Regions from separate parts of the Heyndrickxia sp. FSL W8-0496 genome, predicted to be linked through region 2. Evidence: predicted binding sites of a transcription regulator. Region 2 holds the regulator's gene; the other holds the start of a gene.

Region 1 (4,446 bases), 290 kb from region 2:
GACGTCCACTTCGATAATACGTAAATGAGAAATAAGGTTCAAGGCCAGTTGAACAACCAATCATAGTACCAGTAGATCCAGTAGGTGCGACAGTTAATAAATGGGAATTCCTAATTCCATGTTTTAAGATCGATTGTCGAATATCTTCAGGCATTTTCTTCATGAATCCTGTATGAATAAATGCTTCACGTAATTGATTCGTTTCTTCAGTAGTTTCTCCTTGTAAAAATGGGAAGCTACCTTTTTCCTTTGCTAGCTCAATTGATGCACGGTAAGCAGTCGTTGCAATAGTCTCCATTACTTGATCTACTAGTTGATTCCCTGCTTCTGAACCATATTCCTTTTCACAATAGATCAATAAGTCTGCTAAGCCCATAACACCAAGTCCTACACGACGTTCACCTAATGCTTGTTTTTTATTTTGTTCAAGAAAATAAGGTGTTGCATTAATCACGTTGTCTTGAAGGCGTACACCTATTTCAACGGTACGCTTTAATTTATCAAAATTAACTGTCTTTGTTTCTTTGTTCGCCATCTCAGCTAAGTTGACAGCTGCTAAATTACAGACAGAATATGGAGCAAGTGGCTGCTCACCACATGGATTTGTCGCTACTACTTTTTGTCCATAACTTTTGGCATTTGTCATGTCATTCGCATTATCGATAAAGAAGATCCCTGGTTCAGCTGAGTAAGTAGCACATATATTGATTAAGTTCCAAAGTTCCTCTGCTTTAATTTTGCGATAGGTTCTCACTTTATGACCAAGCTTTTCCCATTCGCGAACATCGCCGATTTCTTGCCATTTCGTATTGTAGAGTTCCATTTCTTCGGCACTATAATTTTCAACATCCGGGAAGCGTAAAGCATAATCCTCATTATTTTCAACTGCATCCATAAAGTCTTTCGTTAAGCAAACGGATATATTCGCACCAGTTAAAAATTCCGGATTATGGACCGTGTATGTTCCGCCTTCACGTAATTTATCTTCCGCTTCTTTAATGATGCTTTCGCTAAAACCACCTAATCCAGGGATTGTCTTATAATTAATAATCCCTTGATACATCGCCTTTTCTTGCTCTGTTAAAGGAGTGAATTTCAGCTTGTCCTTCGCATGTTTTTTAATCGATTCATCCTTGGTGTTTTCTATTAAAAATCGTAGGATTCTCGGGTTCTGCATCTTTGAAATGATAAACTCAACAATATCAGGATGCCATGAGGACAACATAATCATTTGAGCGCCTCTTCTTGATCCACCTTGTTCTACAAGATGAGTGAGCTTAGCAATATCATCAAGCCATGAAACTGAACCTGAGGATTTACCATTGACCCCTTTTGCTAATGTGTTTCTTGGGCGTAAAGTCGATCCGTTTGTTCCCACACCGCCACCACGACTCATAATCTCCATAACTTGCTTACGGTGTTCAGATATACCTTCTCGAGAATCAGGAACAAAAGGCATGACATAACAATTAAAATAAGTAACTTCAGTATCTGCCCCTGCACCATACAAAACCCGTCCAGCAGGTACAAAATTTAAGTTTACTAGCTCTTGATAAAACTTTTCAAACCACTCTTGACGTTTTTCTTCTGTTTTTTCTACTGAAGCTAAGCCTGTTGCGTTCCTTTTAGCAATTTGCTCATAAAACACTTCTAATGGTTTTTCGATAATATCTAGTGGTCTTGTTATTAATCCAGATTCCATTTCTTTCGGATCATCTAAAGCACTGCGATATTCTTCGTCCACTTGTACATCAGCAGTTTTCTGTTCCCAATTAATATGTTTGATAAACCCTAAACCACGTGCAGGAAATTTTGGATCTTCTTTAATCGTCAGGACAACGAAGTCTCCCTCTGCTAATGTGATCTTTTCCGTATCTTTAAATGAATAACGATCAATCATTACTAAACGTGAAACACCTTTATGGGTAATGCGCATATCAGGGGTCACTGGATGTACTTGAGGAAACAATTTAATCGCTTTATTTAATTGTTCCTCGTTAATTTTCAATTCACTTGTTAACGCAACAGACATATAGACAACTCCCTCTATCTTTCTATCATTTTACTCCTACAAGTTTTTATTCTCGTTGTTTTCTCCTTAATAAAGTTACCATAACCAACCATTGAAAATCAACAACAAAATACAATATATAGTATCTGAACCACTACCACAAATACTATATATTGCGCAAGTGTTTAACATTGTTCTTTTTTGTCAAATCATGAAACAAATAAAATAAGTAGAAAAAAGGAGAAAAAATGTGTTTTAGTATTAAAAAGGAACATTTTCAATCAATTTTACTGGTTGCATAATATTATCCCTGTACAAACCCCGATGATATCTACTCTGAACACATAAAAAATGAAAATAAAAAATTTTTATATGAAAAAGTTTTGATTCCAAGTCTATTGATGAATATAATAGAAGATAGTGTTACCTCGTAGAAAGGAGAAAGACTAGTGGGAAGTTTATATTTTCTTATTATTGTAATCATAGCCTTAATTGCATACACTCTTTTTAATTATTTTTCCCAAAAGAAAGCGGTAAAAACTTTAAGTGAAGAAGAGTTCAAAGCAGGTTATAGGAAAGCGCAATTAATTGATGTACGGGAAGCAAATGAGTTTGATGGAGGACATATACTAGGTTCAAGAAACATCCCTCTTTCCCAATTAAAAATGAGAATGAAAGAAATCCGTCCAGATAAGCCTGTTTATTTATATTGCCAAAGCGGAATGCGTAGTGGACGAGCTGCCCAAATGCTTTATAAAAAAGGCTATCGTGAGCTCTATCAATTACAAGGCGGATTTAAAAAATGGACTGGAAAAATAAAATCTAAATAACTTATAAGTAAAAAGACCTCTTCATTAAAAAAGAGGTCTTTTATTTTGGCTATTTTCGTATAGTTTGTTGCTTTTGTAAAAACCCAACTACAGGCAGCAAAGTTATAGAAAAAAGCATTTTTTTATATTATTTTACATATCTTAAAACTGGTTTACGTGCAGCTAAGGTTTCATCTAAACGTTTTACGACTGTAGTATGTGGAGCTTCTTGCACAATCTCAGGATTTTCTTCCGTTTCTTTCGCAATCTGAATCATTGCATCAATAAAAGCATCCAAGGTTTCCTTCGATTCTGTCTCTGTAGGCTCAATCATCATACATTCCTCAACATTTAATGGGAAGTAAATAGTTGGTGGATGGTAACCAAAATCTAAAAGACGCTTGGCAATATCTAATGTACGTACCCCCAATTTCTTTTGACGCTTCCCACTAAGAACGAATTCATGCTTACAGTGACGATCATACGGAAGATCATAGTATTCTGCTAATCTTCTCATCATATAATTGGCATTGATTACTGCATTTTCAGTTACTGCTTTAAGTCCATCTGGTCCCATTGTTCGAATATATGTATATGCTCGAACATTAATGCCAAAATTTCCATAGTATGGCTTTACACGACCGATTGATTGTGGACGATCATATTCAAATGTATATCGATCGCCTTCTTTAACCAATACTGGTTTAGGTAGGAATGGAATTAAATCCTTTTTCACACCTACCGGACCTGAACCTGGTCCACCACCACCATGTGGTCCAGTGAAGGTTTTATGCAGATTTAAATGAACAACATCAAATCCCATGTCGCCAGGACGTGCTTTCGAAAGGACAGCATTTAAATTTGCCCCATCATAGTATAATTTTCCACCAGCACCATGAACAATTTCAGCCATCTCTAAAATATTTTCCTCAAATAACCCAAGAGTATTTGGGTTGGTTAACATTAATGCAGCTGTATCAGGACCAACTAATTTTCGTAAATCCTCTAAATCTACTAATCCATTCTCATTAGACTTTACAGTAATCGTCTCAAGACCTGCTACTGTAGCTGATGCCGGATTGGTTCCATGAGCAGAATCTGGTACAATCACTTTCGTTCGATTTACATCACCATTTGCTTCATGATAAGCACGGATCATCATTAATCCCGTCCATTCCCCGTGCGCTCCAGCTGCAGGCTGTAAAGTGACTTCATCCATACCAGTTATTTCAATAAGATGCTCTTGAAGATCATACATTAATTCTAATGCACCTTGAACTGTGTCTTCATCTTGGAGTGGATGAATATGAGCAAATCCTGGAAAACGAGCAACAGATTCATTTATTTTAGGGTTATATTTCATCGTACATGAACCGAGAGGATAGAATCCAGAATCTACACCATGATTTTTCTTTGATAAAGCAGTATAATGACGCATAATATCTAATTCAGATACTTCTGGTAGATTGGGCTCCTCATCACGAATATATTCAGCTGAAAAATATTCACTAATGTCAATATTAGGAACATCAAGTTCAGGAAGACTATAACCGATTCGGCCAGGTTTTGTGAGTTCAAAAATTAATGGTTGATCCACCTTATTCATGGCTATCCCTCAATTCTTTA
Region 2 (4,446 bases):
ACCAAATTTCCCATAAAGATAGAGCCCCTTCATTTTTTTACCTAGTTCATATTCTCGAGCAAATCGCTCTGCATACTCATATGCCGTTAACCGTCCATCCGATTCCAATGAAAAATCACCAAATGAAGCTTGTAATATTTCCTTTGGTACATAAATGCTTTGAATTAATTCTCTTGATTTCTTTCTTTCGTCAGCTATTCGTTTCTTTTTACATGGACGATAGTGGAGATCAATCGAGTCTCTTCGCAAAATAATTTCTGGTTCAAAACCTTTCATCATATTTACACAAGAATCTAAACTAGGACAGTCCCTACAATCCTTTGATTGATCCTTATACTCATATAGCTTCATTAAACTTTTTTCAATCATTGATGTAGTAATCTCATCTTGGTGCTTTCTAAGAAACTCACGTATATCCGGGTGATTGATCACTTCTCTTTTTATATCATTCATTTGTTGTTGAAAACGACTATTCATAGTAAATCTCTTTAATGTATCATTTATATTTTCCATCTATACTTCACCTCCGATTTTTATATTGATTTTGAATTGATTCTAATCTTCGGCGCTTTTCCTCCATCGACTCTTTCTCTTTCAGTTGATTTTTTTCTTCGGTCTGATTATTTTCTTCATTAAACCAATCAGGTAATTTTTCTTTGCGAATCGGTTGTTTTCTTTGTGTTTTTTGATCCTTGTTTTTAGCCCATTGCTGATACTGTCGGTGCTCATTTTTTGCAAGATCCATTGCCTCTTTCACCGTCTTGACTTTTTTTCTTGCCCAATGAGAGGCTATTTTTTCTATATAATTTTTAGTGAGTTTCATATCTGTCTTAAGCATAACATAATGAATTAATACATTGACAACTCCTGGAGGAAGCTGCTGTTGAAACATTATCTCTTCGATTGCAACAAGGTCGCCTTTGGAAGGTTCTGCACCGTCCGAAATATCAATTAATAATTGACGCGGCGAGGTTGTTTCCAAATAATGGACTAATTGTTCTTCCTGTGTCATCGTATCATTTACACCAGCTTGACGTTGCAATCCCGGTTGAATTCGGTCAACTAATTGCGGGATCCCATCTGCATGTTCCAGTTGATACCAATCTCTCGCTGCTTTTCTCAAATCATTAATATCAATTTCCTGTTCTGCATTTAATGAACTCAGTAATAAACTTTTCATCTCAATCGCGTTAATACTATATAAGAATGCAAGGTTGGATATTGCTTCCTTCACTTGACGAGTGATAGCTTTCCTTGGAATTAGATATTCATTTAATCCAGCAAACAATAATTCAAAATCAAAATTCGCTACCTCTATTTGTATTTTACTCGTTTCATTTCTTGAGATATATTGACTATTGTTTTCAATAAGACTTGCGTTTTGAGCATCCATATCCTGGATAAAAGGATCATTATTCGTAGTAAATACATCCTGAAATGATCGAGTAATTTCTTTATGTGAATCTCTGTCAATCACATGGTCCGAGAAAAACTTTTTCATACGTTGAAAATGACTATGCCCTAATTGTCTATATAAAAAAACATTTAACATCCCATCCGTAAAAAATTGTTCAGGGGATAAGGGTGGCTGGAGCTCATAAATAAAACCCCGTTCTTCCCCATCTTTTTTCATATATGTTTTCAATAGTCCGATTCCCTCAAGCTTTAAACGGGCTTCATAGATCTCTCTCAAATTTAATCCTAAAAAATTCATTAAATGATAATGTGTCCAATCATCCGACCATATCCTATTGATTTCAATTTCGTTCCAAAGAGTCGAATACAAGCTATAACAATTAGTTCCAATTAATGGTTGATAAAGAAACGAGATGACCTTCCGATCATATTCATGTAGGATTCCATTTGAAGTTACCTGGTACCGATCAACAGGCTGTACCTCATTCCACATCTGATTCATGTCTACACTTCCTCAAAACACATTGATTTGAAAAGGTGACCCTAAGTGTAAAACACTCATTAGTTGGGTCACCCTCCATTTGCTAATCTTTTTTTATTAGTTCTTTCAATTCCTCAAGAAAAACATTGATATCCTTAAACTGCCTATAAACCGAAGCAAACCGGACATATGCAACCTCATCTACTTTTGCTAACTTGTCCATAACCAGTTCACCAATTAACTCCGAGTTAACCTCAGAATATCCTTGATTTCTTAAGTGCTGCTCTATATCTAACGTTATTTTTTCTAATTCCGCAAGAGCCACAGGTCTTTTTTCACAAGCTTTTATTAAACCTCGTAATATTTTATCACGACTAAACTCCTCGCGTACCCCTTCCTTTTTCACGACGATAAGAGGAGATTCTTCGACCTTTTCGAATGTTGTAAAACGATAGTTACATATTTCGCATTCTCTTCTTCTCCGTATAGAGCGGCCTTCATCAATAGGGCGTGAATCAACTACGCGAGTTCCATTATGTGAGCATGACGGACATTTCATATGATCAACTCCGTTCAAAGATCATTAATATCTTCATGATATAGAAAACTTGTGAAAATCACAAGAAAAAAAACGAGGTGTATGTCGATACACCTCGTTGCTCTTTTTTTATATTATTTTTTCATACATTTACTTGTTCTTTGCTAATTTGTACGGCTCCCATGCCACGAGGTAATTCAATCGTTTCCCTCTTTTCAGCATGTAAACTTTCTGCTATATAATCTGCGGCAATATTTGGATCTAAATTCCCGCATGTGTAAACATCAATACTAGCATATCCATGTTCGGGAAAGCTGTGAATAGTTAAATGTGACTCAGAAATAATAACTACACCGCTCACACCTTGTGGAGCAAATTTATGAAAAGCCACCTCGCGAATTTCAGCACCAGATTTTAATGCTGCATCAACAAACGTTTTTTCAATAAAATCCATATTGTTTAACTTTTCAAAATCGCAACCCCATAATTCAGAAATTACATGACGACCCATAGTTTCCATTGATCGTTCCCCCTTCAAACTTAATATTTTTGCCGTTAAAAAACATTGTGAAAAGCACAAATGTAACTACCACGGGGGAAAGTTAGTCCAAAGAGGTCCTAACCCTTTAAGTAGCCACAAATATTAAATTTTTAACTTCACGAAAAATAGTATACTTTGTTTAAATTCTTTTTGCAATAGAATGATAAAAAAAGCTTGCTATCCATGGATAGCAAGCTCATATATTTTATCCTATGTTTACTTTTGACTTTGTATTCATTTCTTTGGCAACAAATTTAGTTAAATCTACAACTCGACAGGAATATCCCCACTCATTATCATACCATGCAAGAACTTTCACTTTTCGTCCATCCATCACTATGGTCGATAAACCATCAATAATAGTTGAATGTGGATTCGTATTAAAATCAACTGATACTAGTGGCTCTGTCGTAAATTCTAGGATTCCATGCAAGGAGCCTGAGGCAGCTGTCATAAACGCCTCATTTACCTCTTCAACTGTTACTTCTTTCTTCAAATCTACAACTAAATCAACTAAGGATACATTTGGAGTTGGTACCCTTAAAGCCATTCCGTGAAGCTTCCCCTTCAGTTCTGGTAGAACGAGGGCTAACGCTTTAGCAGCACCTGTTGTTGTAGGTATAATGGATTGCGCACATGCACGGGCACGACGTAAATCTTTATGCGGATTATCTATATTATTTTGGTCATTCGTATAGGCATGGACAGTAGTCATTAATCCGTTTTCAATGCCAAATTGCTCATTTAATACTTTGGCGACTGGTGCTAAGCAGTTTGTTGTACATGATGCATTTGAAATGATGTCATGTTCATCAATTTTTAATGCGCTTTCATTTACTCCCATGACAATAGTTACATCTTCATTTTTCCCAGGGGCAGTTAAGATCACTTTTTTGGCACCGGCTTGTAAATGAAGTTCAGCCTTTTCTCGTGAATTAAATTTACCAGTTGCCTCAATTACAATATCTATATTCATATCTTTCCACGGAAGTTCTCCTGGATTCCGTTGATTTAGGAGTTTAATGCGATGTCCATTAACAATTAATGCTTCTTCAGTTGACAGAATATCTGCCTCAAATTTCCCATGTGTTGTATCATACTTAATTAAATGTGCTAAGCTTTCTGCAGGATAACTTGCATTGATCGCTACTATATCTAATTCATTCTCTAATATCGCTTTTCGGAATACCATTCGTCCAATTCGACCAAATCCATTAATTGCTATTCTTGTTTTCATCAATGTTAGCCTCCAATATTAAAGTTATACTCATTAAGTGGATTTTCTAAAAATAGTATAACACATTAATCGAATTATGTAAGTACAAATATGTTTCTATTTATAAATTCCAAATAAAAATAGGGAGATTCCTAATATTTATAGGAATCTCCCTTATTTGTGTTATTCTATTTACCTTATAAATTTAAGGTTTAAGGAACCATTTTGTAATGATTTCATTTAATTGTTGTTCT

What was found. Region 2 encodes NrdR, which represses ribonucleotide reductase genes. Its sites were predicted from a motif close to AACACNATATATNGTGTT; they were not measured.
Region 1: the regulator NrdR is predicted to act here: its motif matches at 2,141-2,158, upstream of NST63_RS09720 (vitamin B12-dependent ribonucleotide reductase).

The regions. Positions count from the first base shown of each region.
Region 1 is NZ_JBBOXX010000001.1:1,924,905-1,929,350, reverse strand. It holds gene NST63_RS09720 (vitamin B12-dependent ribonucleotide reductase) at 1-2,032, opposite strand, end outside; gene NST63_RS09715 (rhodanese-like domain-containing protein) at 2,461-2,841, shown strand; gene gcvPB (aminomethyl-transferring glycine dehydrogenase subunit GcvPB) at 2,969-4,426, opposite strand; gene gcvPA (aminomethyl-transferring glycine dehydrogenase subunit GcvPA) at 4,419-4,446, opposite strand, start outside.
Region 2 is NZ_JBBOXX010000001.1:1,631,812-1,636,257, reverse strand. It holds gene dnaI (primosomal protein DnaI) at 1-513, opposite strand, end outside; gene NST63_RS08145 (replication initiation and membrane attachment family protein) at 521-1,918, opposite strand; gene nrdR (transcriptional regulator NrdR) at 2,001-2,456, opposite strand; gene speD (adenosylmethionine decarboxylase) at 2,578-2,955, opposite strand; gene NST63_RS08130 (glyceraldehyde-3-phosphate dehydrogenase) at 3,182-4,213, opposite strand; gene coaE (dephospho-CoA kinase) at 4,398-4,446, opposite strand, start outside.